3 regions of the Novosphingobium sp. BF6 genome follow, and region 3 is predicted to be linked to each of the others. Evidence: riboswitches for the same ligand, from Rfam matches in the RefSeq annotation. Region 3 holds a riboswitch; each other region holds the start of a gene.
The links. Region 3 has a riboswitch for cobalamin ahead of AC4D6D_RS17605 (ferredoxin-like domain-containing protein). Riboswitches for the same ligand answer to the same signal wherever they lie in the genome.

Region 1 (9,986 bases), 870 kb from region 3:
CGTTGACGATGAAGGGATAAAGTTGCGGCAGCGGCCCGGCGCATATCTCCGGAAAGCACTCGCGCGAGAGCGAGATGGCTTTGCCGGGCAGCCATTCCAGATTGCCGTGCTTGCCGACATGGACCACCGCCTGCGCGCCGAAGTCCTGCGCCAGCCACACGTGGAAGGCGAGGTAGGCGTGCGGCGGCGGCAGGGCCGGATCGTGGTAGCTGGCCTTGGGATCGATATTGTAGCCGCGCGCGGGCTGCACGGCGACGGCGAGATTGCCGAAGCGGTGCACCGGCAGGCGGAACGCGCCGTCCCGCACGAACGGATCGGCGGATGGCTCGCCCCAGCGTTCGACCATGGCCTTGCGCGCGCTTTCGGGCACCGCGGCGAAGGCGGCTTCGTAGGTCGAAAGCGGCAGGGAATCTTCGCCGGGCCGGTCCAGCGATGTCAGGTCGTTGGTAACGCCGCCGGTCATCACGCGCATCAGCGCGGCGCCGTCCTTTGGCGCTTCGCCGGTATCGTAACCTGCCTCGGTCAGCGCGGCGATGATCGCGGCGGTGCTGGCGGGGGTGTCGAGGCCGACGCCGTTGCCGATGCGTCCGTCGCGGTTGGGGTAGTTCGCCAGCACCAGCGCAACGCGGCGCTCGGCGGACGGGGTACGGCGCAGGCCCGCCCAGTTGGCGGCGAGATCGGCGACGAAGGTCACCCGGTCCGGCGCGACGCGCGGAACGACGATGCCGCACTGGGTCACTTCATCGAAGCGCTCGGCGGCTTTGAAGGCGACGGCGCGGGTGAACAGGCGCCCGTCGATTTCCGGCAGCGCCACGTTCATGGCGAGATCGCGCGGGCCAAGGCCGCGGGCGGCGCCCTGCCACTCGCTTTCCTCGACGCCCGCGAAGGCGACTTGCAGGATCGGACAGTCGGCCTTTTCCAGAACGCCCGGCTTGCGGTCGTCGCCTGCGGAGGAGGAGGCGAAGCTGGTGGCATTGACGATCACATCTGGCGCGATCTCGCCCAGCAATCCGCCCAGCCAATCCACGGCGAAAGGCTCCCGCAAGGCGCGGACGTGAACGGCGGCGACGTTGAACCCGCGCTCCCGCAGCGCCGCGATCATGGCATCCACGGCGTCCGTCGTGCCAGCGATCATCAGCGCGCGGTAGAACACCAGCAGGGCGAGCGGGCGACCTTGGGTCCAGCCCGCCTGCACTTCGGCAAGCCCGGGGCGCTCGGTGCCCGCAAGGTAGAGCCCGGCATCGGCCACCGGCACCGGATCGTCCGGCTCGCCTGCGTCATGGCCGATGGTCCGGGCGGCGGTGCGCAGGAACGACAGGGCATTGGCCGTGCCGCCCTGCCGCAGATAGTCGCGCATCCGCTCGCACAGATCGGCGGGCAGGGTGGAGGCGCGGTCGAGTGCGGGATCGGCCTCTCGGCCATCTGCGATGGCGGCGAAGGCAATGCCGTTCTCGCGCGCGACGCGGGCGATTTCGTCGATGCCGTAGCCCCAGTAGCTCTTGCCGCCGAGCAGGATCACGCAGACGAACGTGGCCTTGGCGATCACCTTCTCGACATAGAGATCGATCGAGTAGGGATGGCGCAGTTGCAGCAGGTTCGCGAGGCGAATGCTGGGCGCGCCTTCTGGCATTCGCGCCGCCGCGCCCGCGAAGCAGGCGAGTTCGCTGTCCGCCACGGTGAGGATCACCATGTCGCCGGGAGACTGGTCGAGGTCGATCGCCTCCTCGCCGTTGGAGCTCGTTCCCGGCGTGGCGGACAGCAGGTGCATCAGGCGTCTACAGTGCCGAGAACTCCGGCAAGCCCCGCCTCGATGGCAGCGCGGTCCAGCCCTTTCTGGCCGATGACGACGAGCTGCGTGCGGCGCACTTCCTGCGGCAGCCATGCACGGTCGTAGAAGTGCTGGATGCGCGGGCCAACGGCCTGCACGACAAGGCGGCTGGGCTTGCCGCCGACCGCGACCATGCCCTTCACGCGCAGCACGTCATGCTCTGCGATCAGGTCTTTCAGGCGAGCGAGCAGGGCGTCGAGATCGGCCACATCGCCGCCGGAGACGACGAAGCTGTCGAAGTCGTCATGGTCGTGGTCCTCGTCCAACCCGTCGATGTGCGAGGGTCGGGAGTCGAGATCGTCCTCGGCAGCGGCGGTGATGCCCAGCAGCGCGGCGATATCGACAGCGCCGTGATCGGCGCGCACGATCTTCACGCCGGGGCGCGTTTCGGCCAGCACCAGCGTCTCGACATGGGCGAGGGCATCGGCATCGACGAGGTCGGTCTTGTTGAGCACGACCATGTCGGCGCAGCCGAGCTGTTCCTCGAACAATTCTTCCAGCGGGCTTTCGTGGTCCAGCATCGGGTCCGCCGCGCGGGCCGCCGCCAGTGCCGCCTCGTCGGTGGCGAAGCGTCCCGCTGCGACGGCATCGGCGTCGATCAGCGCGACCACGCCGTCAACGGTGGCGCGGGTGCGGATGTCGGGCCACTGGAAGGCCTTTACCAGCGGCTTGGGCAGGGCAAGACCGCTGGTTTCGATGATGATGTGGTCGGGCTTGTTCTCGCGGTCGAGCAGCTTCTGCATGGTCGGCAGGAAGTCGTCGGCGACGGTGCAGCAGATGCAGCCGTTGGCCAGTTCGACGATGTCGTCTTCCGGGCAGGCTTCGTCATTGCAGCCCTTCACCAGTTCGCCGTCGACGCCGACATCGCCGAACTCGTTGATGATGAGCGCGAGGCGGCGGCCCTTGGCGTTCTGGAGGAGGTGGCGGATCAGCGTGGTCTTGCCGGCGCCGAGGAAGCCGGTGATGACGGTGGTGGGAACTTTGCTCATATATCGTCTCCCGCGCGCCAGCGACCTGAAACGGCGGGGCTTCCCGTCGCGGGCGCGACGATGGCGGCGCGCCGGGTCGGACCGGCGCACGGGCGCCCGACACGGCATGCCGCTGCGGCCCCGGCCGCATGCATCACGTCGCTCAGACGGAAGAGTTACCGTGCCTCGGCCATCCCCTGGACGCGGGCAAGAGCGACATCGACGCCGGCAGGTTTCCTGGCTCGCGGGTCATCACGCGATGCACCGCCTTCCCAGGCCCCGCATGATTTAGCGTCCGGCCCAGTGGCTGCGGCGGAGATCGTCGTCCCGCCGCGAATGTGCATCGCGCTCGCCGCTTACAGTTGCAGGGACAGCCCCGGTTCCGGATGGCGAACCATCCTTGCCGTGTTCCCATATTAAGCCCCTTGCGGGGCACCGGCGCGATCATGTCCGAGGCACAACGTGTCCCTCGAACCCGGAGGCGATTAGCTGGGCGCGTGCTCGCTCGCAAGCCCCAGCGACTGCAATCGCCATGAGCGGTTGAACGAGAGCACCGTGTGCGAGAGCGGCGCCACGTCGATGGCGAGCGTCGCGGGCAGGGGAAGGGCCAGCGCATGGGCGAGGGCGGCGCGGACGATCATGGGATGGGTGATCGCGCAGACCGGTGCATTCTGGGCGGCCATGCGGTCCATCCATGTTCCGACGCGATTGCGGGCCTGCTCCATGGTTTCGCCTCCCGGCGCACCCCGCGTCGGGTCCGCGAGCCAGAGGGCCAGCGCGCCCGGTTCGCCAGCCTCGATCTCGGCGAAGGAGCGGCCGGTCCAGCTGCCATGGCCGAGATCGGCAAGCGCGGTGTCCCCGCTCGCAACCAGCTTCATCGCCGAGACAGTCTCGGCGGCGGCGCGGGAAGGACTGCGATACACCGCCGCGCGGAAGCGATCCGGAAGCGCGGCGCGCGCGGCCGCGCGGGCACCGGCGACATCGAGCGGTTCCGCCGGGTCGGGAAAACCGCCCTCACGGCTCGATGCCGTGGCGGCGATGCAGATCAGCAGAAGGGGCGTCGCCAAGCGTAAATTCCGTGAAGTCGTTGACGCCGCAGCCCGCGCGGTCCTAAGGATGCGGCGTCGAGTATCGAAGAAGCCGGTGAGAATCCGGCGCGGTCGCGCCACTGTAATCGCACGGGAACCGTCCCGTCGAGAGCCAGACCTTCCTTCTCGGCAGCAGATTTTCCGGGGACGCGCAATCCCGCCAAGGAGCATGACAATGGCTGTTTCCGCCGCAGTTTTCGATGATGCCTTCATTCCGGTAGAGGGCGGCAATGCCATTCCGCTTGAAGACATCGCCCCCTGGGCCGTGCTCGGCACGCTGCTGGCGGTGATCTTCATCTATTTCGTCAGCACCGAGCAGGGCGCTTTCTCGCTGTTCCAGGGCATGTACGTGCACGAATTCGTGCACGATGGACGCCATCTTCTCGGCTTCCCCTGCCACTGATCCAGCGATGACAAGAGACCTGCTCTGGCGCGGGATGCTTGCCGGCATCCTGGGCGCGCTGCTTGCCACGCTCTTCGCACGCGGTTTTGCGGAACCGCAGATCGATCTGGCGATCGGCTATGAGGAAAGCCACTCGGCCCCTGCCCCCTCTGAACACGCTGCGCCTGAACATGCGGCTCCCGAACACGCCGGAATGGCCCACCCCGAACCGCAGGAAGAGGAACTCGTCAGCCGCGATACCCAGAAGGGCGCGGGGCTGGTGACGGCGCTCGCGCTTTACGGCGCGGCGGTCGGCGGGATATTCTCGCTCGTCTTCGCTTATGGCTATGGCCGCATGGGGCACCTCGGCCCGCGCAGTTTCGCGCTGCTGCTGGCGGCGTTGACGTTCGTGCTCGTCGTGGTGGTGCCTGCAATCAAGTATCCGCAGACCCCGCCCGCCGTGGGCAAGCATGAGACGGTAGCGCTGCGCACCGCCGCCTACTTCGGAATGATTGCGCTCTCGCTTGGCGCGGCGGTCGTTGCGGCGCGCATCCGCGGCGCTCTGGCCCGTCCGGGGCGGGGGTTCGATGCGACCCTGCTCGGCTTCGTCGTCTATCTCGGAATCGTCGGTCTCGGCCAGTTCCTGCTGCCGACGATCAACGAAGTCCCCGGCGATTTCCCTGCCGTGCTCCTGTGGAATTTCCGCGTCGCTTCTATCGGCACGCAGTTGGTTCTCTGGGCGACGATCGGACTGGCTTTCGGCCTTTGGGCGGAGCAGGTTCTCAAGCGAGCTCGGTAACTTGCAGCGCAAAGCTCCGATATAGTTCAGGAGCTTTGCGCTTTGACCGTGCGGCGCAGCGGTGCACGACTCAGCTCGTTACCCGCCTGCGTAGTTTTCTGAAGAAGTTTGAGGAAGATAGCGCCTTCTTCTGTCGTAAGATGCGAAATAAGGTCGGCCTGAACTTTCTCCACCAGGGGAGCCGCGATATCCAGCACCTCTCGGCCTTGGCTGCTTAACATCAGCACACGCGCGCGCCGGTCGGTCGGGCTGACCTCGCGGTCGACGAGACGCTTCTGCACGAGCCTGTCGATCACCCCGCCGATGGTGACGCGATCGTAGGCGATCATGCCTGCCAGAGTTTGCTGGTCCAGCCCCGGATGATCGGACAGCGTCAGGAGCGCTGCGTATTGGACCGATGTGAGGTCGAGACCGGCCTCGGTCATGCGCGCCGCGAAACGGGCAACGGAAATCTGTTGCAGGCGGCGGATCAGGTGTCCGGGCATGGTCTCTAGGTCGCTCATGGCGCCACCTAGCGTGAGAACCGCCGTCTGCTCAAGATGATGTTACGCGAGATTGGCCTCTGCCGGTTGTTTTGTAACGATTTTGACGGTCTGATCGTTCAAAATGGCGTCGAAGAAGGCGCCGAGCCGGTCGTGGGCATCGAGCGGCAGGACCTCGGCGATATACTGATCGGGGCGGACCACCACCATGCAGCCGCGGTCCCGATCGATTCCGCGCATGGCGAAGATGTCTCCGGCCTCGGGATCGACACAGAAGGCCTTTTCGTAATCGCGCAGGCCAAGCCTTCCCTTGCGCGGCCAGAGCCGATCGGGAAGTGCGTCCATCGACAACGATCGGTGCGACTGCTGGAACACGGCGCGAATATCGAACACGGCATCGCTGTCGGCGTCGGCCGGCGTGTGGCGGCGCAGTGGCGAGCCGGGGTCATTATCGAGGAAGCGGCAGAGTTTGCCGACGGCGTCGTCGGCAGCAAGAGCGTCCCTGCCTGCGAACAGATAGATCCGCCAGCGCCCATCCGCTTCGGCGACATGCCCGAGGTGCATCGGCCTGGCATCGGCGAGGCGCACGACGGGTGCGGAGTGGAAGCGCATGCCGACCTGGAAGCCTTCGGCCAGATGCTGGTGCTTGCCATCCCCGGTGAGCGGCGAGGGACGATACCGCGTGGCGGTGCCCGCAGTGAAGCGGCCCTGCTTGACGAAATAGCGCTGGAATTCGGCGGGATCGATGCCGTTTTCGTCTTCGTCGGTCTTCGGCTTGGCGCTGAACATGGCGGCGAATTCGCGGTCGAAGTCGATCAGCTCCTTGGCGATTGCCTGGCGCTCGGCCGAATAGCTGTGCAGCAGGTCGGGCGCCGCCTGCCCCTGAAGCACGGCAGCAAGTTTCCAGCCGAGATTGAAGGCGTCCTGCATCGACACGTTCATGCCCTGGCCCGCCTTGGGGCTGTGGGTATGGCAGGCGTCCCCGGCGATGAAGACGCGGGGCGCTTGGCACGCTTCCTCCCCGGCGGGCACGTCGTCGAACTTGTCGCAGATGCGCTGGCCGATCTCGTAGACCGACCACCACGCCACTTCCTTCACGTCGAGCACGTAGGGATGGAGAATCCGCTGGGCAGCGGCGATCAACTGGTCCTGGGTGATGTTCTTCGCCGCGACGCGCTCGCCCTCTCCGAGCTTGTCCAGTTCGATATAGAGACGCACCAGGTAGCCCCCCTCGCGCGGGATGATGAGGATACTGCCCGCGTTCGCCGAGTGGATGGCGGTCTTGAGGCGGATGTCGGGAAAGTCGCTATAGGCGAGCACGTCCATGACACCCCAGGCCTGGTTGGCGGTTTCGCCGCTGAGACGGCGGCCCATGGCCTTGCGGACCTGACTGCGCGCACCGTCGCAGCCGACGACATAGCGGGCGCGGACCTGTTTGATCCCGTCATCACCTTGTGCGCCGACCGGCTGGAGACGTACCAGCACCGGCGCTTCGGGATCTTCCGGAACGGTGAGGTCCACAAGCTGCAAACCGTAATCGGGCACGAGCCGGCTTGGCGAATTGCGCATGGCTTCAAGGTAGAAGTCATGGACGCGGGCCTGGTTGAGAATCACATGGGGGAATTCCGAAAGGCCTGCCTCGGTATCGGCGATGCGGCCATGGCGCGTGATCCGTCGGGCTTCGCTGTCGTCCGGCTTCCAGAAGGTGGTCTCGTTGACCCAGTAGGCTTCCTTGGTGACGCGATCCGCAAAGCCGAAGGCGTTGAACATTTCCATCGTGCGGCAGGCGATCCCGTCGGCCTGACCGAGCGTGAGCGGGCCATCCTTGCGCTCGACGATGCGGGTGCGGATCGCAGGGAATCGGGCCAGTTGGGCTGCCAGCGTCAGACCGGCGGGACCGCAGCCGACGATGAGCACGTCCACTTCTTCCGTCGCGCGGGTAGAGGGTTCGGGGTCGGAAATGGCCGGGTCGCCGGTGCGGAATCCGTTCAGGTGAAATTGCATCGTCTCGTCCTCTCCTCGATGCGTCGTGATATATATGTAGTATACTACATAAAAATAAGAGTCAAACAGGGGCGGATCGAGCAAGGAAAAAGGGGCGCCGAAACGCCCCTTCTCTATCTGTAGGAATGGGTTCCAAACCGCCGTTCAGCGGGGGCATTTCACCGGATCGTTGCGCTTGCAGTAGGGATTGCTGGCTTCCCACTGCGCGTGGGCCGCTTCGTAGTCGCGCACGGCGGCCTCGTGGCTGCGCACGGCTTCGTTGTAGGCGGTTTCCTCGCGCTGGCGCCTTGCGGTTTCGGTGGCGATGGTCGCTTCGCGGGCCTGTTCGCGGGCCACATTGTCTTCGACTTGCGCCCGTGCGGCGCGGGCTTGTTCCTCGTTGAGCGTCTTGCGCTGCTGCTCCGGATTTCCAGCTTCCGGCCGGTTTGCTTGTGCTGCACCTTGCGCAACGGCGGGAAGGGGACTCAGCGCCAAGGCGGCGGTGACGAGCGAAAGGGTGTGCAAGCGGTTCATCAGTCGGTTCCTTGCGGGTTTGATGGCACGACAGGGCCGGGATAGCAGCAAGAACTATCGAAAACGGTTTCGGCTCCGTCCATGATCGAGATCACATTTGCACGACGTGAACGGCGTCCAGCCCGAGCCAGCGCGCCATTTCGTCCAGTTCCGCGTTCAGGGCTTCGCGGGTGTGGGAAGGGGCATCGGCTTCCAGATGGAGCGACTGGACGATCAGCCGGGATGCCGCCCGGTCGCTCTTGAGGTCGACCCGCGCCGCCAGCCGGTCGCCAAGCAGGAAGGGCAGGACGTAGTAACCGTGCCTGCGCCTTTCGGCAGGTACGTAGATTTCGATCCGGTAATGGAAGCCGAACAGCCGTTCGGTGCGGTCCCGCTCCCAGATCAGCGGATCGAACGGGGCGAGCAGGGCGCGGGCCTCGATGCGGCGGGGGCGGCGGGCCTCGCGGTGTAGCCACGCGTGGCGCTTGCCCTCGATGGAGACCGGCACCAGCACGCCTTCCTCGGCAAGGGCGGCGATGGCGGGGCGGGCCTGTTCCGGCGACTGGCGGAAATAGTCGCGCAGTTCCTTGTCGGTGGCGATGCCGTGGGCGCGGGCGGCGCGCTCGATCAGGGCGCGGTGGGCATCGGCCTCGGAAGGTGTCGGAACCGCGAACACGTTGCCGGGAAGAACCCGTTCGGTGAGGTCGTAGACCCGCTCGAAGCCGCGCCGGCGGGTGGCCGTGGTGATGTGGCCCGCCCAGAACAGCCATTCTAGCGCGCGCTTGGTGTCGCTCCATTCCCACCAGCCGGATTGCCCCTTGTGCGCCTCGAAATCGGAAGCTGCGAGCGGACCCTCCTGCCGGATGCGCTCCAGCAGCGCCATGGCTTCGGCGCGGCGTTCGGTGGCATAGAGGCGCATCCGGCCCCAGCCGGTCTCGCCGCGATCGGCGCTTGCCATGCGCCAGCGGAGGAGCGGGTGGATATCGAAGGGCAACAGCGAGGCTTCGTGCGCCCAGTATTCGAACAGCTTGCGCTGACGCTTCGGTCCCCACGACAGAATATCGAGGTCGGCCCTGTCGTAGGTGCCGAGGCGCGAAAACGCTGGCAGGTAATGCGCACGGGAGAGGACGTTGACGCTGTCGATCTGATGCAAGTGCACCCGCTCGATCGTGCGCCGCAGATGGCCGATATCCGGCGTTTCCGGCCTGCTGCGGCCAAACCCCTGCGCGGCGAGCGCGATCCGCCGCGCCGAGGGGAGTCCAATCCTTTCGATCTTCATCGCGCGGAGACTAGGCGATGCTCTGGTCTTCGCAAGCGATATCGATCGGTTCTAGCGTGCCGAGCCGATCAGCGTGGGCGCGTCGGCCACGAAGCGGTCCAGCACGCCGTCGGCGATCTTGATCGGGCCGTCGAAGCGGGTTGCACCGGGGATTGACTGCACGGCCGAAGCTTCCGCCGCAAGCTTCTTCGCCTCGGCGAAGTAGCGCGAAGCCGCCGCATTGCCACTGTTCGCAGCGTCGAGACCAGCCGCTGTCAACTGGAGCGCGCGGCCCCAGATCTGCATCGCTTCGAGCCAGGGCCGCGCCTGTTCCGCAATGGCCGGATCGACGGTTCCCGAGCGGATTACGTCAGGTGCGCCCGCCAGTTCGTCGGCGCGGTGGCCGAGATCGCTAAGTGCCGCCTTGCGTGCGGCATGGTCGCCGTCGGCAAGGGCTTCGCGCACCCGGTCGAGCGCGGCCTTCAGCTTCGGTGCCTGTTCCTGCCAGGGCTGGCTGCCGAACGTGGGGGCCATGTGCTGGGTGTCGAAGAAGGTCAGCAGCGCCTGCGTTGCCTTCTCGTCGCCACCGGCAAGGTCGCGGGCAGCCGCGCGCCAGGTCAGGTCGGCGTCGTAGCCCTTGTCGTTCCAGGCGAAGGCGGCAAGGCCGGTCACGGCGACGCGGCTC
Region 2 (9,986 bases), on a different replicon from region 3:
CGCCTTGCCCCTATCGTCATCCTGAACTTGTTTCAGTATCCATCTTTCCACGCAGGCTACTGGTCTGATCGGCGAAATGAATCCTGAGCCAAAGGCCAGCGAAGCTAAACAAGTTCAGGATGACGCTTCTCCATGCGCCGCCTTCACTCATCGATGATGCCCCTTCGCCCTTGAGGATATCTCTGTTCCTCCGGGAACTTTCCCCTCACCTGCGCGTTTCTCCTCGAAAGAGGAGAGCCTGAAATGAACATCGGAGCCGAAATTCCGTTTCGCCGCAGCCGTTTCGCGCGGAAAACGGGATCGCTGATCCTGGACCGCAAGCGCGAGGAAAATCGCCGCGACCATGAGGACGGCACCGACCCCATGCGCGTATGGACCAACGGTCGCTTCCGCACGAGCTGATCCCCCATCCCCTGTCGGCCGATTCCCCTGTTGGACCGACCGGACGGCGCGCCGGAGCGTAACTTGATTGCGCTCCGGCGCGTATTCGTATGCGCGCACAAACGTCGCATACGTCATTTGCGCAAGGTGCTTCCGCAGGCCTGACCTGTGCTTGCAAGCCCCGGTTTTCTGCGCTTCAACCCCGCTCCTCGATTACCTCGGCACCCATCCGCACCCCCACAGGGAGGCGCAGCGGATAGTCTTTCGGGTTGCCGAAGCCAGGAGAAAACAACGATGAAGACCCGGCTCATGGCCGCCGCCGCTCCCCTCGTGCTCGGTGCCGTCCTGCTTGGAGGATTTTCCGTGACGGCATTTGCGAAGACCGCTGAAAAGGCTGCTGCTGCGACGTACACCGGCCCCTTCGCCAAGCCCAGCACGCTGCCGTTCCATGCCCCGGACTTCACCCAGTACAAGGACGCCGACTGGCAGCCCGCGATCGAGGCCGGCATCGACGCCAAGCGCCGCGAGATCCGCGCCATCACGCTCGTCCGCTCGGCCCCGACGTTCGAGAACACGATCGTCGCGCTGGAACGCGCAGGCACGCTCTATGACCGCGCCTACAACGTGTTCAGCCAGCTCACCTCGGCCAATACCAGCGATGCACTCGACGCCATCGACACCGCCGTCAGCCCGCAGATTTCCGCGCTCAACGACGACATCTACCTCGAGGATGCGCTCTTCGCCCGTGTGAAGGCCGTCCATGACAGTGCCCAGGGCAAGGCCCTGACCGGCGAGGACGCCATGCTGCTGGCGACGACCTATGACAAGTTCGTCCATCGCGGCGCCCTGCTCTCGGCCGAGCAGAAAGTCGAGCTGAAGGCGATGAACCTCGAAATCGCCAAGCTCGAAACCGCCTTCGCGCAGAAGCTGACCACGGCCACCGCTGCCAAGGCGCCGCTGTTCGACACCGCCGCGCAGCTCGACGGCCTCTCGCAGGCCGAGATCGCCGCCGCCGCCAAGCTCGCCGCCGACAAGGGCCATGCGGGCAAGTTCATGCTGGCGCTGGACAACACCACCCAGCAGGCCGCGCTCACCAGCCTCAACAACCGTGCCAGCCGCAAGATCCTGTGGGATGCCAGCGTGAACCGCACCTCGGGCGGCGACGAATACGACACCACGGCGATGGTCACCCAGATCGCCAGCTTGCGCGCGAAGAAGGCGAAGCTGCTTGGCGCGCCCGACTTCGCGACGTACCAGATGTACGACCGCATGGTGAAGACGCCCGCACAGGCGATGGAGTTCATGAAAGGCTTCGTCCCCGCCCTGCGTGCCACGCAGGACCGCGAGGCCGCCCTGCTCGAAACCGCCGCAAAAGCCGACGGTCAGAATATCAAGCTGGAACCGTGGGACTGGTCCTACTACGCCGAGAAGGTCCGCAAGGCGAAGTACGACCTCGATGAAAACCAGATCAAGCCCTACTTCGAAGTCTGGCGCACGCTGGAAGACGGTGTGTTCTATGCCGCCAACCAGACCTACGGCCTGACCTTCAAGCGTCGCACCGACCTGCCGGTCTATCACCCGACCATGCGCGCCTACGAAGTCTTCGACGCCGACGGCACGTCGCTGGCGATCTTCTACTACGACCCCTTCGCCCGCTCCAACAAGCGCGGCGGCGCCTGGATGAACAACTTCGTCGAGCAATCCTACCTGCTCGGTGAGAAGCCGGTCGTCAGCAATACGCTGAACATCCCGGCCCCCGCCGAGGGCCAGCCCGCGCTGGTCAGCTTCGACAACGTGGAGACCATGTTCCACGAATTCGGCCACGCGCTGCACGGCTTCTTCGCCAGCCAGAAGTACCCCTCGCTCTCGGGCACCAACACCGCGCGCGACTTCGTGGAGTTCCCCAGCCAGTTCAACGAGAACTTCGCGACGATCCCGGCCGTGCTGAACCACTACGCCAAGCACTACCAGACCGGCGCGACGATCCCGGCGGAGCTGATCGCCAAGATCGAGGCTGCGAAGACCTTCAACCAGGGCCTGGGCCTGGGCGAAACGCTGTCGGCGGCGATGCTCGACATCCAGTGGCACCAGCTCTCGCCGGAAGAAGCCGCGCAGCCGCCGATGGCCTTCGAAGCCAAGGCGCTCGCCGCGACGGGTCTCAACACCGACCTGATCCCGCCGCGCTACAAGACCCCGTACTTCCGCCATATCTGGGACAACGGCTATGCGGCGGGCTACTACTCGTACATCTGGACCGAGATGCTGGCGCACGACGGCTGGGACTGGGTGGTCAAGCACGGCGGCATGACCCGCGCCAACGGCGACCACATCCGCAAGTCGTTCCTCGGCCAGGGCCATACGAAGGACTTCGCGGAACTCTACCGCGACTTCACCGGGCACGACCCTGAGGTCGAACCGATGCTGGAAGCGCGCGGTCTGGCGCCGAAGGGTCAGTAAGAACGGGGTTAACCTTGCAAGACGCCGCTCTGGAAACAGGGCGGCGTTTTTTGTTTTCGGACGAGATGAAAAGAAGGTCCCGCAATACGAGCGAAGCGGTCCCACCGCACAAACCTCGTCGCCCCCGCGCAGGCGGGGGGCCCGCTTCCTTTGCCGCCTCCCGCCCCGCAATGAAGAAGTGGGGTCCCCGCCTTCGCAGGGACGACGAACAGGAGCGAGCGCAATGGTCGGCCTATCCGGTTCTCGTGAGCTTCACAGTTTCCCCCAGCCTCTAGAACTGCTGCCGGAAATCCACTGCCAGCGGGGCCGGGGCGCCGATCGAGAGGGCGCGTTCGCCGGGGTCGCCGAGCCAGTGGGCCGGGCAGTTCCACACGCGGCTGACGACCTCGCGCGAGAGGGCCATTTCGGGCGGACCTTCCGCCTCTACCCGGCCCTTGGCCAGCACCAGCACCTGATCGGCGTGGTTCATCGCCGTCGCCAGGTCGTGGAGGACGAGGACGACGCCCTTCCCCGCCCGTGCCTGCTGGCGCAGGCGCTGCATCAGCGCCAGCCCGTGGGCGAGGTCGAGGCTGGCGAACGGTTCGTCCGCGAGCAGCCAGCCGGGCTGGGTCGCCAGCACGCGGGCCATCAGTGCGCGGGCGCGTTCGCCGCCGGAGAGGGTCGAGACCGGACGATGGCGGAGGTCCTGCAGGTCCATCGCGGCGATGGCGTCCTCGATCGCCGCCTGCGTTTCGGTGGCGGGAGCGCCGCGCCAGGGCAGGCGGCCAAGCGAGATCAGCACTTCCACCGAGACGTCCCAGGCCACTTCCGGCGTCTGCGGCAGGTAGCCGATCCACTGCGCCCGCTGGGCGAGCGAGACGGCCGTGAGCGGCCGTCCGCCCATCACCGCATGCCCGGAATCTGGCCTCACCAGCCCGGCGATGACCGAAAGCAGCGTCGACTTGCCCGCCCCGTTGGGGCCGCAGATCGCGGTGATCATGCCCCGGCGGCAATTGAGCGAAACGCCGTCGAGGCGGCCCGCGACCGTCACGTTGTCGGCACCGAAGCTCATGCCACCATCCCCCGCCGCATCCTCAGCAGCAGCCGCAGGAAGAACGGCGCGCCGAGGAGGCTGAGGGCGATGCCGAGGCGCAGTTCCCCGCCCGAAAGCGGGAGAATGCGGCAGAGACAATCGGCGAAAAGCAGCAGCAGCGCCCCTGCCACGGCGGAAGGCACCAGCAGCGAGGACGGCTTGCGGTCGGTCATCGGGCGCACGAGGTGCGGCACCATCAGGCCGACGAAGCCGATGATCCCCGCCACCGCCACGCCCGAACCGACGATCAGGCCGACACCGAGGATCATCAGCGCCTGAAGCCGCAGCGGCTCCACGCCCAGCGAGCGGGCGGCCATCTCGCCAAGGGTCATCGCGTCGAGGTCCCTCCCGGCGTAGAACAGCACGCCGAGGCCGGTCACGGTCAGCGGCGTCGCGATCCAGACCTCGCGCCAGGAACGGTCCGCCAACGAGCCCATCATCCAGGTGACGATCTCACTCATGGCGAAGGGCGAAGGCGTGAGGCTGATGGCGAGGCTCATCAACGCCCCAGCAAGGCTGGAGACCATCAGCCCGGCCAGCGTGAACAGCGCCACGCCGCCGCCGCGCCCGGCGATCAGCGCCAGCAAGGTCATCGCTCCGCCCGCGCCGATCAGCGCGAAGAGCGGCAGCATCCACGGCGCCGAGGCATAGCCGGTCCAGAAGCTCAGCACCGCGCCCAGCGCCGCGCCCGGCGCGATGCCGAAGAGGCCGGGGTCGGCCAGCGGATTGCGCAAGTACCCCTGCATCGCCGCGCCCGCCGCGCCGAGACCCGCGCCGAGCACCAGCGCCAACACTGCGCGCGGCAGGCGCAATTGCACCAGGATCACCGAGGCGTTCTGCAGTTCGGGGGAAAAGGGGTTGATCCACACGCGGCCCGCCAGCAGCGACAAAGGCACCGCGACAAGGAGCGCGAGAGCCAGTAGCAGGACGAAACGCAAGTTCATGGCGAGAGAGAAACGGTCCTTTGAAGGATTGGCCTATCGGTAAAGGGCTGCGCCGTCTCCAGCGCCCGCCGTGCCGCCGCCAGTTCGTCCAGCGCATGCGGGATCGTAGGCCCGCCGCACCAGAGGATGGAGCGGCTCAGCATGAAACGCCGGGTACTGGTCAGCGCGGAAAGCGCCGGGTGATGCAGCATTCGGTCCTCCTCGGCGAGCGGGTCGCCTACCGCAAAGACCACGCGCGGCGGGTCCGCCAGCACGTGCTCCAGGGGTAGGAAATCGGCCTGGGAAAGGCCTCGCGCGCCGGCAATATTCGTAAAGCCGGTGCGGTGCATCATGTCAACGATCAGGGTCCGGTCCCCGGCCACCAGTCCACCGGATTCCCACATGAGTGCAGGAACTTGACGAGAACCGGGAGGCGGCGCGCTCCGGCGCAGGGCGGCATCGATGCGCGCCACCAGCCGCTCGCCGCGCTCGGGATGCCCCGCCAGCCGTGCCAGTTCGCGCACCTGCTCGCGGGCGGAGGCGATGTCCGTAGCGATCGGCATCTTCACCAGACGATAGCCCAGCCGCCGGAATGCCCCCTCGCTCGCCGGATCGAGGAAGGCGCTGGCGACGACCACTTTCGGGCCGATCGTCGCCACTTCCTCCACCGTGCCCGCGATCGCGCGGTAACGCCGCGCCTCGGCCATCGGCATCGAGCTGCTTTCCGGATCCTGGCTGTAGCTGGAAATCGCCAGCAACTGCCCCGGCCCGGTCACTTCGGCGAGGATCGCGTCGGTACAGGGATTGAGCGAGACGATGGTGGGCTGCGCGGCGCCCCGCGTCACGGCAGCGGCCTCGCTGGCGCCGCCGCCACAGCCCGCCAGCGTCGCGGCGGCACCGGCCAGAACCAGCGCCGCCGCGACCGGGAAGGCCTTGCGCTTCCCCCGCCCGGTTACCGTCAGGGGAAGCGGCAGGATCACATCTTCACCCGCACCCCGGCGTAAGCCGCGCGGCCCGGCGTGCCGTAAGTCCGCACCACTTCGTAGTGCTCGTCGAACAGGTTCTCGACCCGGCCGTAGACCTGGATGTTCTGCGTCACGTCGTAGGCCGCGCGCAGGCCGACCACGACATTGCCGCCGAGATAATAGGTGTTCGCCACGTCGTCATAGCGTCCCCCGCCCACGCGCAGGTCCGCACCGAGGCGGAAACCCTGCGACCAGTGCTTGTCGAGGCTGGCATAGAGGTTGGTCTTGGGACGGCGGGCGAGCCGGGCGCCGGTGTCCTCGTTGGTGGCGTCGAGATAGGTGGCGGAAAGGCTCATGTCGAAGCCTTGCCAGTCGCTCACCTGCATGCCCAGTTCCACGCCCTTGGCGCGGGCGCGGCCGACATTGTAATAGTTCCACGCGGCCAGATCGTAGTCGATCAGGTTCTTCGTCTTGCGGTCGAAATAGGTGACCGAGAACGTACCGTGCCCTTCCGCGAAGGGCTGCTCGACGCCCACGTCCCACGACTTCGAGGTCTCGGGATCGAGCGCACGGAAACCGGCATTGGTATAGAGCTGGTAGAGCGAAGGCGCCTTGAAGCCCTCGCCATAGCTGGCGCGCAGGATCGGCGCGCTCTCGCTGCCGCCGATCACCCAGGCGCCGTTGGCCGAGAAGGTCGTCTTATGGCCGAAGTCCGAGTTGTCGTCGTAGCGCAGCCCGCCGTTCAGGGTCAGGCCGGTGACCGGACGCAGGGTGAGCATGCCGAAGTAGCTGTCGATCGAGGTCGAGTCCTTCGAACCGTAATTGTCCGAGAACTTCTGCTTCTCGGTCTCGGCGCCGACGAGAATGCTTGCCATCTCGACCGGCGTGTAGGAAACCTGCCCCTCGAAGCGGTCGGCGCGGCCATTGGTCGTGTAGGGACCGAAGACCGCGTCGTCGGAAATGCGGCGCGTGTCGGTCAGGCCATAGCCCACGCGGGCGGTAAGGCGGCCGTCGAGGCCCCTGTAGCGCAAGTTCGCATAGCCCACCGTGTCGCGCTTCATGCCCACGTTCAGGGCATCGGCGCCGGTATTGTCGTAATCGTAGTTGGCCTTGGTCCAGTACGTCCCGGCATCGGCGGAGAGGCCATCGACGATCTGCACTTCGGCGCGGGCATTGGCGCTCTTGCTCTCGAAGCCGTCCTTTTCCTGTCCGCCGCGGCGCTCGTTGAAGGCGGAATAGCCGTCACCCTTGAGCCAGTTGCCGCCCAGCGTCAGGCCGACCGGCCCCACCTTGCCCGCCGCCGAGGCGCCGAGCTGCTTCTGGTCGCGCCAGCCGTACTCGGCCTGCCCGCGCGCGGTCCACTCGTCGGTCGGGCGCGCGGTGATGAGATTGACGACGCCGCCGATGGCGCGGCTGCCCCAGAGCACGCCGGACGATCCGCGCACCACTTCGATGCGGTCGAACTGGCCCACGGTCAGGCTGCCGAAGTCGAAGCCGCCGCCGACATCGCCCGGATCGTTGATCCGCACGCCGTCGATCAGCACGAGGCTCTGGGCGTTCTCGGCGCCGCGGATAAAGACGCTGGCGGGCTGGCCGAAGCCGCCCGACTGGGTGAAGGTCACGCCCGGCAGGCGCGCCAGGATATCGGTGGCGGTAACCGCCTGGGTGCGCTCGATATCCGCGCGGGTGACGACCGAGACGGACTGGCCGATCTCGCTCACCGGCGTTTCAGTGCGGGTGGCGGTGACGACGATATTGTCGCCGATATTCTCAAGGGCCGCCTCGTCCGCGAGTGCGGGGGTAGAGACCGCAAGGGCGGTCCCCAGCAGAAATAGGTACTTCACGGGTATTCCTCCAACCTGAACGACTTTTGCCGTCCATGGCGGAGCCCCGCGCGTTTTCCTCTGCGCATGGGCTCGCTGCATGCCGGGACACCCCGCCCGGCTGCGGAACGACCGTCAAAGGCAGGTCTCCTGGCTCCCGGATCGTCGCGCCGCTCCCGCCTTCCCGGTGTGACCCAGTGGCATCGCTTGGAAGGGGCGCTCCCCGGTCACAGTTGCGGGGGCAGCTTCGGACTCGCGCCGAATTCCCTTTTGAGGCCCGGTTGCGGGCCACCCATGACGTATCGCGCGGATTACCGGGCGTCGCGCGGATTGGCAAGCGGTGCGCAAAGCGCGGCGCTCGGGCATCGCCGGGGCAAATCCCCAAGAAAGTCTTAAGCGATTCAGTCTATCCCTCCCGCCTGTGCCGCTTCGGGACGCGCCCATCTCGGCAGATGCCATGCGCGCCGAAGCAGGGTAGGCGCGGGAGTGCGCCTCGTTGAAGTTGCGCCGAGAGGACCCGGATTGACCGCTGCCGCCCTTCCCTCCTGCCCCGAAACCTGGGAGCCGCGCCCGCTCGATTTCCAGGGGAACTTCGTGCGCGGCGGACGGCGGCGGCTCCTGCGTCGACGGCGCCGCTGGACGCTCGGCGCGGCGGCGCTCGTGGCCGTGGCCCTGCCCGCCTTCGCCTCGCCGCCGCTGACCGGATGGGACGGCTTCACCGTGACAGGGGCCGAAACCGCGCAGCCGCCGGTCCTGCCGATGCCCTTCGAGCAGGCGGGCGCCAGCTTCCCCGGCTCGGCCTATTACTATCTCGAAGCCGAACAGCCGGTGCTGAAGATCGGCGAAGGCATCCATTCGGACGCCGAAGACCCGGTGAGCGGCCCCGTCGCCCGCGCCTTCCGGATCGACAACTCCGGCGTCGACCGCAGCCGCGCGCTCCAGTGCCTGACCGCCGCGATCTATTACGAAGCCGCCAGCGAACCCGACGGCGGCCAGCGCGCGGTGGCGCAAGTCGTGCTCAACCGCGTCGCCCATCCGGCCTATCCCAAGACCGTCTGCGGCGTCGTCTACCAGGGATCGGAGCGCCCGACCGGCTGCCAGTTCTCCTTTACCTGCGACGGCTCGCTCGCCCGCGCGCCGCAGCGCTATTTCTGGCAACGGGCCGAGGATGTCGCCCGCGCCGCGCTCTCGGGTTACGTCTACGCGCCCATCGGGCTGGCGACGCATTACCACACGATCCAGGTCAATCCCTACTGGGCGCCGAGCCTCCACTACCTGACGACGATCGGCGCGCATCGCTTCTATGCCTTCAACGGCGCGGCGGGGAACCCGGCCTCGTTCCGCTTCGCCTATCTCGGCGGCGAACCGCTCGCCGCCCCGCATCGCCGCGACGAATCCGCCGCCAGCGCCCTTGCCAATGCCGCGCTCGACCCGCTGGCGGTGCAGCGCGCCTTCGAGGCCTCCGCACCTGCGCGGCTTGAGACGGCGGCGGCGCCCGTAACGGCCAGCCAGCCTCCCGCGCCACTCTATTCCAGCGACGTGCGCGAACGCGGGGGCGAGGACCTCTACCGCGCCCGCAACCTGCCGGAAGCGACCGTTCGCCCGGAATATGCCAATTCCGGCAAATGGATCGCCCAGCCCACCCATTGAAAAGCGGGGTTTAAGGATACTCCAAGGACCGGCGGCAAGGTTTCAGCAACCATAGGCTCTCACCAAGGCTTAGCGGCTTCCTCCTATAAAGAGCCTCCGGGACGCCGCCCCTGAGCGTCTCCAAGAAACGAGGCGCCCTTCCACCATGGCAATCCGCTTTTCCGCCGCCCGGAATGGCTCCTGTCCCATACTCGTGCGTGCGCTCTGCCCCTCGGTGCCGCTCTGCGCCGCCAACGACAATTCCCCGGCGCATGCCCGCCTGCGCCGCCGCATCCGCGAAGCGTCGGCGGATACCGCCAACGAGCGCATCTTCGCCGAAGCCCTGCGCCACTTCGCCCGCCACGGCCTCTCCGCCGCCGCCCATGCCCGCGCCCATGCCGCCGCCGCCCGCCTTGCCGGGGACGAAGTGTCCTGCACCTGGTGGATCGCCATCTGCCGCCAGCTCGACCGCCGCATGGCCGACGCCTTCGCCCAGCGCATCGCCCGGAACGGGTGAGCGTTACCCGACAAAGGGAGAGCATTGCCCCCCGGCCCGCTCGCCCTAAGCTTGTCGAAGGGCCTTCGACAGGCTCAGGCTGAGCGGGGTCGCGAGCGGGAGCGGGATCAGAGGGGGAGCCGAGTCTGGGTCGGGGTCGAGAGAAAACCCAACCGCGTCTCCCTCCCGCAACATTCCGCAAGCTCAGCGACACCCGCCGTTCAGCTCCTCCCTCTACAA
Region 3 (9,986 bases):
ACAGCGCTCGAATGTCGTGTCGCCCAGATCGAGGCCGGAAAAATCGCCTTCGTCGAGCGTGCAGTCGGTCAGGGTGCGGGGACCGTCGGCGGCGGGTTCCAGCAGGGTTTCGCGGGTGACGGTGGCTGCGATCATGCGCGCCTTATGCCGCAAGGAGGCGATGCCGCAAGGGCGGGTCTGCGTTTCGGGTCATTTGATGCCGCCTGACAAGCCGCGACAGTCACGCGAATGTCATCGCGGCGCTCTAGGCGCCCCTGCGTGACCCTCGGCGATTCTCCGCGCGCGCAGCGCAAGTCCGGCAGCATCGGCCTGACCGGGGTGGCCGTGTTCTCGCTCCCGGTCCTGCTGTTCCAGGCCGTCGAACTGGCATGGCGGTCCTACCTGCCGGCTTTCCTGACCCAGACCGTCGGCATGACGCTGGCGCTGGTGGGGGCGCTCATGCTGGGTGTACGGGTGCTCGATGCCCTGGCGGATGTCGTGCTCGGCTGGGTCAGCGACATGGTCCCTACCCGTTTCGGTCGCCGCGCGCCGTGGATGGTCATGGGTGCCGTGCTCGTTCCCCTGGGCGCGCTGCTGCTGTTTCTGTCGCCGCCGGGAGCGGGACTGGGGCGGGTGATCGGCGCCAGTCTGCTGCTGCACATGGGCTATTCCTTCATCGTCACCCCGCACGGCGGCTGGGGTCTCGAACTCTCCAACGACAAGGGCGAGCGTACCCGGATCATGGGTGCCAAGGTCTGGTTCGGCGTGATCGGTGCCATCGGCATGCTCGCGCTGATCGGACTGCTGGAGGGGCGGTTCGGATTCGACATTCGCGCATTGGCGATGGTGCTGGGCACCGTCATTGCCGCAGCGGCGCCGGTGACGGTGCTCGCCGTGGTGGCGATGTTTCGAGAACCGGGCCCGGTCGGGACGGCGCGGCCGCGCGGCTCTCCCATCGCCCTGGCGCGGGATATGATGCGCGATCCGGACTTGCGGCGGATCCTGCTTCTCTATCTGCTGTGCGGCACGGCCGATGCAGCGACGGCGGGCACTTTCCTGTTTCTGGTTGGACCGGTTCTCGGGCTGACAGGTCAGGCAGCGCTGTTCATGCTGATCCAGCCGGTGATGACCCTGTTCATGCTGCCGATCTGGGCGAAAGTAGCGGATCGGATCGGGCGGCGCCGGGTTCTGGGCCTGGGCTTCGGCTGGCAGGCGCTGGTCATGCCGCTCGCCTTGACGGTCCCTTCGGGCAGTGCCGTGCTGTTCGGCCTGTTTCTGGCCTTGCGTGGCCTGACTTGCGGCGTCGACTACATGCTGCTGCGCGCCATGGTGGCGGATGTCGCCGAACGCGGGGGCGCACGAAGAGCCGAATTGGGGGCCAAATTGGGGGCAAGCCAGGGACCAAGGTCTTCCGCCAGCTATTATGCGCTGAGCAGCGTGACGCTCAAGCTCGCGCTCGGACTGGGCGGAGGGCTGGGTCTCTGGCTGATCGGTGCGGCGGGCTTTCAGGTCGGGGGGGCGCCCGATGCGGCGGCCGGTCTGGCCGTAAGGCTGGCCTTCGTGCTGCCTTCGGTTGCGGCGGGGCTGGGCGGACTGGTCCTCCTGGGCGGTGCTCGATTCTCCCCGGCCCGATCCCTCTTGCGGAGGGGCGCGCCAGCGGCTAGCTGAGCCGTTCCTGCGGCCGCTTCTATCGGCGGCCTGCGGGAAGATCGCGCCGGTGCCTCGAGCGAGGCTTAATAGGGAACGCGGTGAGGGAGGTTTCTCCCGAATCCGGGGCTGTCCCTGCAACTGTCAGCGGCGAGCAAGATGCCATGGCCTGCTTCGGCAGGCCGACCACTGGCCCCCGCGCGAAGCTTGCGCGAAAGCCGGGAAGGTTGCGCATCGCGCTTTGACCCGTGAGCCAGGAGACCTGCCGGCGTATCGGTCGCTCTTGCCCTGGTCCAGGGATAGGCCAAGGCTCGGTACTCCGCGTGAGCGACGAAGCCGTGCGGCTGGGGCTGCACCGGCGTGCAGAACGGGCGCTTGCCGCGCTGGCCCGTCGCTGCGCGCGGACCGGCCCTTGGCCGGCAAGCCCCGGTCTTCGTCGCCGTTGCGTGGCAGGATGCCGTGGTGCCCGCTTTCCAGAAGCCTGCCCCTTTCGCCGTGCGCGGCTGGTGCCCCGATGCCTGGCGTCCGATGATGGCGGGCGACGGGCTGATCCTGCGCGTGAAGCCGCGCCACGCGCGGCTCATGCGCGGCGAAGTGGCGCTGCTGTGCGACCTCGCGAACCGCTTCGGCAATGGCGCGATCGATCTCACCAACCGCGCCAATCTCCAGATCCGGGGCCTTCGCGAGGCGGATATGGCCGAGGCGCTGGCGCTGCTGGTGGAGCGGGGTCTGGTCGATGCCACCCCCGATAGCGAAAGGCGCCGCAACGTGCTGGTCGCGCCGGACTGGGCCGAGGGAGGCACGGCATGGCGGCTGGCCGACGAACTCATGGCGCGGCTGCACGAACTGCCGGAGCTGCCGGGCAAGATCGGTTTTGCGATAGACCTCGGCGCGGCACCGGTCCTGACCGAGGTTTCCGCCGATTTCCGGCTGGAGCGGGCGGCGGATGCGGCATTGCTGCTGCGTCTCGACGGTCGGGCGGCAGGCGTGCCCGTCTGCGCGGACGAAGCCGTTGATCGCATTCTGGAACTGGCGCGCTGGTTTGCCGAAAGCGGTGCCATCGCCGCCGGTCGTGCCCGGCGCTATGAAGGGCCGCTGCCGGACTGGGCGGACGGTACTTTGCGTCCCGCCGCTTCGCGTGTACCGCTCTTGCCTGGAACCTGTCTCTCCGGCGCAACCGGAGGACGGGTCTGGGGCCTGCCGTTCGGGCGGACCGATGCGGTGGCCCTGTCCCGGCTGATGGCGAAGACCGGCGCGGAGGCTCTCCGCGTGACGCCGTGGCGCGCCCTCGTGACCGAGGGGGGCAAGGCGGAAGACGTCGAAGGCTTCCTCACCGATCCTGCCGACCCCCGCCTCGCTGCCGATGCCTGTCCCGGCGCTCCCGCTTGCCCGCAATCCACCGTCGAGACCCGCGCGTTGGCCGAACGTCTGGCGCCGCATGCTTCCGGCCGTCTTCACGTCTCGGGCTGCGCCAAGGGCTGCGCGCGGGCGGGCGTCGCCGATGTCGCGATCACCGGGCGCGACGGCGCCTTCGACCTTGCATTCCAGGCGCGGGTCGGGGACCCGCCGGTCTTGTCCGGCCTGACCCCGGAGCGCCTGCTCGCCCATTTCGGAGCTTACTGATGGCCTATCTCTACGAAAAAGACGGCGCGGCGATCTACCGGGAGTCCTTCAGGACGATCCGGGCCGAAGCCGATCTCGCGCGCTTCGCGCCGGTGGAGGAGCGCATCGCCGTGCGCATGATCCATGCGGCGGGGCTGGTCGAACTCGCCGCCCATATCCGTTTCTCGCCGACCTTTGCCGAAGCGGCGGTCGCGGCGCTGGAGCGCGGCGCGCCGATCCTCTGCGACGCGCGCATGGTCAGCGAGGGGGTTACCCGCGCCCGCATGCCTGCCGGAAACGCGGTGATCTGCACGCTGAACGACCCACAAGTGCCGGATCTGGCGCGGGACATGGGCAATACCCGCTCCGCTGCCGCGCTGGAACTCTGGCGGCCGCATCTGGAGGGCGCGCTGGTGGCGATCGGCAATGCCCCGACCGCGCTGTTCCACTTGCTGAACATGCTGGAAGACCCGGCCTGTCCGCGTCCGGCGGCGATCATCGGCTGCCCGGTCGGCTTCGTCGGCGCCGCCGAGTCCAAGGCAGCCCTGTGGGAAGTGCAGCCGGTGCCGTGCTGCGTGGTCGAGGGCCGCCTCGGCGGCAGCGCGATCACCGTGGCGGCGGTCAATGCGATCGGGAGCGGCGCGGAATGAGCGTAGGCACCGCTCACGGCACCGTTCACGGCGTCGGGCTGGGGCCGGGCGCGCAGGACCTGCTCAGCGTGAGGGCGGACCGGCTGGTACGCGGCGCCCGCCACGTCGCCTATTTTCGCAAGGCGGGAAGGCCGGGGCAGGCGCGCCGGATCGTCGAGGGGATGCTGCGCGAGGACGTGGTCGAATTCGCGATGGAATATCCGGTGACGACGGAAATTCCCCTTTCCGATCCGCGCTACAACGACTGTCTGGCCGAATTCTACGCGCGCTGTACCGCCCATCTCGATGCGCTGGCCCGCGCGGGCGAGGACGTGGTGGTGCTCTGCGAGGGCGATCCGTTCTTCTACGGTTCGTTCATGCACCTCTACAGTCGTCTGGCCGGATCGGTGCCGGTCGGCGTCGTGCCGGGGATCACCGGCATGTCGGGCGCCTGGACCGCCTGCGGCACGCCGATGACCTGGGGCGACGACGTGCTCACTGTGCTTACCGCGACGTTGCCGGAGGAAGACCTCGCGCGCCGCATCCGCGATACCGATGCGCTGGTGGTGATGAAGATCGGCCGCAACCTCGCCAAGCTGCGCCGCGCGGTGGCGCTGGCCGGGCGCGAGGGTGAGGCCTGGCTGGTCGAACATGCGGCGATGGCCGAGCAGCGGGTCACGCCGCTTGCCGAAGCGAGCGAGGTGACGCCCTATTTCTCGATCCTGCTGATCCACGGCCAGGGGCGGCGGCCATGAGTGCGGCGGCGAACGGCGGCTGGGTGGCCGTGGTCGGTCTCGGGCCGGGAGGCGAAGCGCAAGTCACGCCCGAAGTCACCGCCCTGCTGGCCGAGGCGACCGATGTGATCGGCTACGCGCCCTATGTCGCCCGCGTGGCCGCGCGCGAGGGACTGGTGCGCCACGCCAGCGACAACCGCGTCGAACTGGAGCGTGCCGCCCATGCGTTGTCGCTCGCGGCGGCGGGGCGGCGGGCGGTCGTCGTGTCCTCGGGCGATCCCGGCGTCTTCGCGATGGCCTCCGCGCTGTTCGAGGCCTGGGAGCAGGGGCCGCCCGCGTGGCGGGACCTCGATATCCGCGTGCTGCCCGGCATCACCGCGATGCTGGCCGCCAGTGCGCGGGCGGGGGCGCCGCTCGGGCACGACTTCTGCGCCATCAACCTCTCGGACAACCTGAAGCCCTGGGCGTTGATCGAGCGGCGGCTGCGGCTGGCGGCGGAGGCGGATTTCGCGATGGCCTTCTACAACCCGCGCTCGAAAGCGCGCCCGGACGGTTTCGCGCGGGTTCTCGACATCCTGCGCGAGGCCTGCGGGCCGGAGCGGCTGATCCTCTTCGCCCGTGCCGTCTGCACGGCGGAAGAGCGCCTGGACGTCGTTACCCTGGCCGAAGCCCGTCCCGAAATGGCCGATATGCGGACGATGGTGATCGTCGGCTCCAGCACCACGCGGCTGGTCGAGCGCGGGTTCGGCAGCGCGCGACCTCCGGTGCTCTACACGCCGAGATGGGCGGGATGAGCGAGCCAGTCCATCACGTCGCCGACCTCATGGACCGTGGCGCGGGCGGGTATGAAGGGGCGGTCGATCATCAGCACCGGCAGGCTCAGCCGCCGCGCCGCGACGATCTTGGCCTCGGCACCCGTGCCGCCCGCGTTCTTGCAGACGATAAGGTCGATGCCGTGCTCCTGCAGAAGGTGTGTGTCGCCCTCCACCGTGAACGGCCCACGATCGACGACGAGCCGGTGGTCCGGCAGTGCGGGCGCCACCTCCGGCCTGTCCACGAAGCGCAGCAAATAGCGGTGCTGGGGCTGGGCGGCGAAGGCCTCGACATGCATCCGCCCGAGCGCGAGCATCACGCGGCGCGCCGGGCCGGAGAGGACGGCCACGGCGGCGGCGATGTCCGGCACAGTGTGCCAGCGGTCGCCGGGAACGGGCTGCCACGCCGGGCGCGTCAGGGCGAGGAGCGGCACCCCGGTCGCTTCGGCGGCGGCCACCGCATGGGCGCTCATCGTCGCGGCGAAAGGATGGGTCGCGTCGATCAGGCGGGTGACGCCCTCCTCGCGGATATGGCGTTCGAGGCCGCTCACCCCGCCGAACCCGCCGATGCGGATCGGGACCGGCTGGGCGCGCGGGTTTGCCGTCCGTCCCGCATAGCTCAGCGTGGCGTTGAGGCCGCGTTCCGCCACGGCGGCGGCCAGCGCGCTGGCTTCGCCGGTGCCGCCAAGGATCAGGATATGCTCCATGTCTGACCTTCTCCAGAAGCCGTGGCTCACGATCGTCGGGCTGGGTGAGGACGGGATTTCCGGCCTGTCCGAGGCTGCCCGCACCGCTCTTGCAGAGGCCGAAATCGTGACCGGGGCCGTGCGGCATCTCGGCCTGCTTTCGGGACTTAGTGCGGAATGCCGACCATGGCCAGTGCCCTTTGCCGAGGGGGTGGCGCCGCTGCTGGCCTTGCGGGGGCGGCGGGTGGTGCTGCTGGCTTCGGGCGATCCCTTCTTGTTCGGTGCGGGAACGGTGGTGACGCGCGAACTCGCCCCCGGCGAATGGAAGGCGCATCCGGGGCCTTCGACTTTCGCGCTCGCCGCTGCGCGGCTAGGCTGGGCGCTGGAGGGGACGCTCTGCATGGGCCTCCATGCCGCACCGCTCGCGCGGCTGCGGCCCCATCTGGCGCCGGGCCTGCGGGCGCTGGTGCTGCTGCGGGACGGCGCGGCGGTTCGCGCGCTGGCGGACTATCTGTGCGAGCAGGGCTTCGGGGAATCCGCGCTCGTCGTGCTGGAAGCGCTGGGCGGCCCGCGTGAACGGGTGCGGCAGGCCACGGCGGCGGGGTTCGATCTTGCCGATATCGCTCACCCCGTGGCGGTGGCGCTGGCTTGCGTCGGAGCGGGCCGTGTGATGCCGTGCGCTTCGGGGATCGACGACGACTGGTTCGCCCATGACGGCCAGATTACCAAGCGCCCGGTGCGCGCGCTGGCGCTCTCCGCCCTCGCGCCCCGGCCTGGCGAGACCTTGTGGGATATCGGCGCGGGATCGGGTTCGATAGCGATCGAATGGCTGCTGTCGGGGCGGGACCTGAAGGCTCTGGCCTTCGAACGCGACCCGCAACGCGCCTTGCGCGCGCGCGCCAATGCCGAGGCGCTCGGTATGGCCCATCTGGAGGTCGTCGAGGGACCGGCGCCCGACGTTCTTGACGGACAGCCGCAGCCCGATGCGGTGTTCATCGGCGGCGGCCTTTCGCTGCCGCTGGTCGAGCGGCTACGACGATTGCGGTCGGGGACCCGGCTGGTTGCCCATGCCGTCACGCTGGAATCGGAGGCGCTGCTGGCGCAGTGCCAGTCCGAAATGGGCGGCAGCCTGCTGCGCATCGAACTGGCGCAATCGGCGCCGCTTGGCAGCAGGCGCGGCTGGAAGGCGCATTATCCGGTGGTGCAGTGGAGCGTCACGCTGTGATCGTGGCGGGCTTTGGTTTTCGGACGGGCGCGGCGCCGTCCTCGCTGCGCGATGCTTTCGAGTTGGCTTGTGCCGATTGCGGCCTTGCAATCACGGCTTTGGCCGCTCCGGCCGACAAAGTGCATCCGCTTGCTCCGCTTGCCGCGGAACTGGGTGTCCCGGTCGTCGCCATACTGCCCGAGGCACTTGAACAGGCGCCTACCACCACCGTTTCGCCCGCCAGCCTCGCCGCCCGCCGCACTGGAAGCGTGGCCGAGGCTGCCGCTCTGGCGGCGGCAGTTCCCGGCGCCCGCTTGCTTACGACCCGCCACGTTTCGTCCGATCGCGTGGCGACTTGCGCCATCGCCCAGGGAATTTCGCCATGACCGTTCACTTCATCGGCGCCGGTCCCGGCGCGCCCGATCTCCTGACCCTGCGCGGGCGAGACCTGATCGCCGCCAGCCCGGTCTGCCTCTATGCCGGATCGCTGGTGCCTGCCGCCGTGCTCGACCATTGCCCGCCGGGTGCGCGCATCCTCAACACCGCGCCGATGGACCTCGACGCGATCATTGCCGCTATCGTCGAGGCCCACGGCGAGGGCCATGACATTGCCCGCCTCCATTCGGGCGACCTCTCGATCTGGTCGGCCATGGGCGAGCAGGTCCGCCGTCTGCGCGCGCTGGGCATTCCCTTCACCGTCACGCCGGGGGTTCCCGCCTTCGCCGCCGCCGCCGCCGCGCTGGAGGCCGAACTGACCGTGCCGACGATCGCCCAGTCGCTGGTGCTCACCCGCACTTCCGGCCGGGCCAGCGCCATGCCCGAAAGCGAGAGCCTGACCCGCTTCGCCGCGACCGGCAGCACGCTGGCGATCCATCTCTCGATTCATAACCTTGCGAAAGTCGTCGAGGACCTCTCGCCCGAATATGGACCGGATTGCCCGGTCGCGGTGATCTGGCGGGCGAGCTGGCCGGACGAGCGGGTCGTCCGCGCGACACTCGCCACGGTCGAGCAGGCGGTGGACGGCAGCATGGAGCGCACCGCGCTGATCCTGGTCGGGCCGGGATTGGCGACCGATGCGGGCGCGGAGGTGCGGAGCAGTCTCTATTCGCAGGACTACGACCGCCGCTTCAGGCCGCAATCGGCGGAATCGCGCTTTGCCGGAGAGCCGGGTTGAGGAACGGGGCATGATCGATCTCGACCTGATCGGTATCGGCACCGGCAATCCGGAGCACCTGACGCTCGCCGCAATCCGGGCGATGAACGAAGCCGACCTGATCCTCTTGCCCCGCAAGGGCGATGCCAAGTCCGACCTGCTCGACCTGCGGCGGACGATCTGCGACGCGGTGCTGACGGGCGCGACGCGGATTGTCGAATTCGATTTGCCCGAGCGCGATGCCGACGCGGCCTATCTGGAGGCCGTGGACGACTGGCACCAGGCGATTGCCGGGGTCTGGGCTAGGGAGATCGAGACGCATCTTCCGCAGGGCGGCAGGCTGGCGCTGCTCGTCTGGGGCGATCCCTCGCTCTACGACAGTTCCCTGCGCATTGCCGAGCGGTTGCTGGCGGCGGGTGTTGCACTGCACGTGCGGGTCGTGCCGGGGATCACCAGCATCCAGGCGCTGACCGCGGCGCATGGCATCACCCTCAACACACTGGCCGCGCCCGTCACTATCACGACCGGCCGCAGGCTGCGCCGGGAAGGGTGGCCCGAGGGCAGCGACACGCTGGTCGTCATGCTCGATGCCGCCTGCGCTTTCGAGACACTGCCCGCCCAGGACATCCATATCTGGTGGGGGGCCTATCTCGGCATGGTGCAGGAGTGTCTCATCGCTGGAGCGCTGGATGAGGTAGCAGGCGAGATCGTGCGGCGGCGGGCCGAGCTTCGCGCCGAAAACGGCTGGATCATGGATGTCTATCTGCTCAGACGGACAGCGAAGTGAGGTGAAACGCAACTATGGTTGCGCGTTTTGCAATTGTGCTGCACCGCAGCATAGCGCATAAGGATCGGGCCTTTCAGGCATCCTCTCCCAAGACTTTTCCAAGCCGGCCCTTGTGGTCGGCTTTCTTTTTGTCTGCCTTCCGCAAGGGGCGGCGCCGCCGGCCTTGGTTTCCCAACGACAAAGGGGCGCAGGACCGTGAAGTCCTGCGCCCCCTCCTGCATTCTCCCGAAGGAGAACTGGTACCGGGTCTAGAGGTCAGGCGCCCTGCGGCGTGACGCTGCCCGAGAAGCGGCGACCGGCCTTGGGGATCGACGAGCCGGTCAGCGGACGCGGGGCGCCGGGGCCGCGCGGTTCGCTGGGACGGTCGATATGGCCGGTTTCGATGAGCTGGTTGATCTCGTCACCCGAAAGCGTCTCGTATTCGAGCAGGGCCTGGGCCAGCGCTTCGAGCTGCTCGTTGTAGTCATTGAGCAACTGCGTGGCGCGGGCATGGGCATTGTCGATCAGGATGCGGATTTCCGCGTCGATCAGCTTGTTGGTCTCGCTCGAACCCATGGTGCGCTGGGTACCGCCCATGCCGAGATAGCCTTCCTGGCTTTCCTCGTACTGGATCGGCCCGAGCTTGTCGGACATGCCCCACTTGGTGACCATGTTGCGGGCGAGGCTGGTGGCGTACTGGATGTCGCCCGAGGCGCCCGAGGACACCTTGTCGTAGCCGAAGACCAGCTCTTCCGCGACGCGGCCGCCCATTGC

Region 1: linked by a shared signal. The riboswitch ahead of cobW (cobalamin biosynthesis protein CobW) and the one ahead of AC4D6D_RS17605 (ferredoxin-like domain-containing protein) in region 3 are both predicted to bind cobalamin.
Region 2: linked by a shared signal. The riboswitch ahead of AC4D6D_RS13535 (TonB-dependent receptor domain-containing protein) and the one ahead of AC4D6D_RS17605 (ferredoxin-like domain-containing protein) in region 3 are both predicted to bind cobalamin.

What each region holds. Positions count from the first base shown of each region.
Region 1 covers NZ_CM177776.1:1,360,009-1,369,994, forward strand. Annotated here, with positions in the region: gene cobN (cobaltochelatase subunit CobN) at 1-1,768, opposite strand, end outside; gene cobW (cobalamin biosynthesis protein CobW) at 1,768-2,817, opposite strand; cobalamin riboswitch at 3,007-3,251, opposite strand; gene AC4D6D_RS21205 (histidine phosphatase family protein) at 3,282-3,863, opposite strand; gene AC4D6D_RS21210 (CbtB domain-containing protein) at 4,060-4,287, shown strand; gene AC4D6D_RS21215 (CbtA family protein) at 4,295-5,065, shown strand; gene AC4D6D_RS21220 (MarR family transcriptional regulator) at 5,092-5,568, opposite strand; gene AC4D6D_RS21225 (FAD-binding monooxygenase) at 5,611-7,551, opposite strand; gene AC4D6D_RS21230 (adhesin family cell surface protein) at 7,696-8,064, opposite strand; gene AC4D6D_RS21235 (winged helix-turn-helix domain-containing protein) at 8,156-9,322, opposite strand; gene AC4D6D_RS21240 (glycoside hydrolase family 84 protein) at 9,374-9,986, opposite strand, start outside.
Region 2 covers NZ_CM177775.1:2,755,342-2,765,327, forward strand. Annotated here, with positions in the region: gene AC4D6D_RS13510 (hypothetical protein) at 244-402, shown strand; gene AC4D6D_RS13515 (M3 family metallopeptidase) at 676-2,838, shown strand; gene AC4D6D_RS13520 (ABC transporter ATP-binding protein) at 3,110-3,889, opposite strand; gene AC4D6D_RS13525 (FecCD family ABC transporter permease) at 3,886-4,854, opposite strand; gene AC4D6D_RS13530 (ABC transporter substrate-binding protein) at 4,851-5,813, opposite strand; gene AC4D6D_RS13535 (TonB-dependent receptor domain-containing protein) at 5,810-7,642, opposite strand; cobalamin riboswitch at 7,745-7,932, opposite strand; gene AC4D6D_RS13540 (cell wall hydrolase) at 8,144-9,271, shown strand; gene AC4D6D_RS13545 (hypothetical protein) at 9,465-9,767, shown strand.
Region 3 covers NZ_CM177776.1:487,541-497,526, reverse strand. Annotated here, with positions in the region: gene AC4D6D_RS17615 (pentapeptide repeat-containing protein) at 1-135, opposite strand, end outside; gene AC4D6D_RS17610 (MFS transporter) at 259-1,647, shown strand; cobalamin riboswitch at 1,678-1,909, shown strand; gene AC4D6D_RS17605 (ferredoxin-like domain-containing protein) at 1,987-3,249, shown strand; gene AC4D6D_RS17600 (precorrin-8X methylmutase) at 3,249-3,878, shown strand; gene cobI (precorrin-2 C(20)-methyltransferase) at 3,875-4,612, shown strand; gene cobJ (precorrin-3B C(17)-methyltransferase) at 4,609-5,385, shown strand; gene AC4D6D_RS17585 (cobalt-precorrin-6A reductase) at 5,361-6,110, opposite strand; gene cbiE (precorrin-6y C5,15-methyltransferase (decarboxylating) subunit CbiE) at 6,109-7,314, shown strand; gene AC4D6D_RS17575 (cobalamin biosynthesis protein) at 7,296-7,679, shown strand; gene cobM (precorrin-4 C(11)-methyltransferase) at 7,676-8,467, shown strand; gene cobF (precorrin-6A synthase (deacetylating)) at 8,478-9,233, shown strand; gene ftsH (ATP-dependent zinc metalloprotease FtsH) at 9,489-9,986, opposite strand, start outside.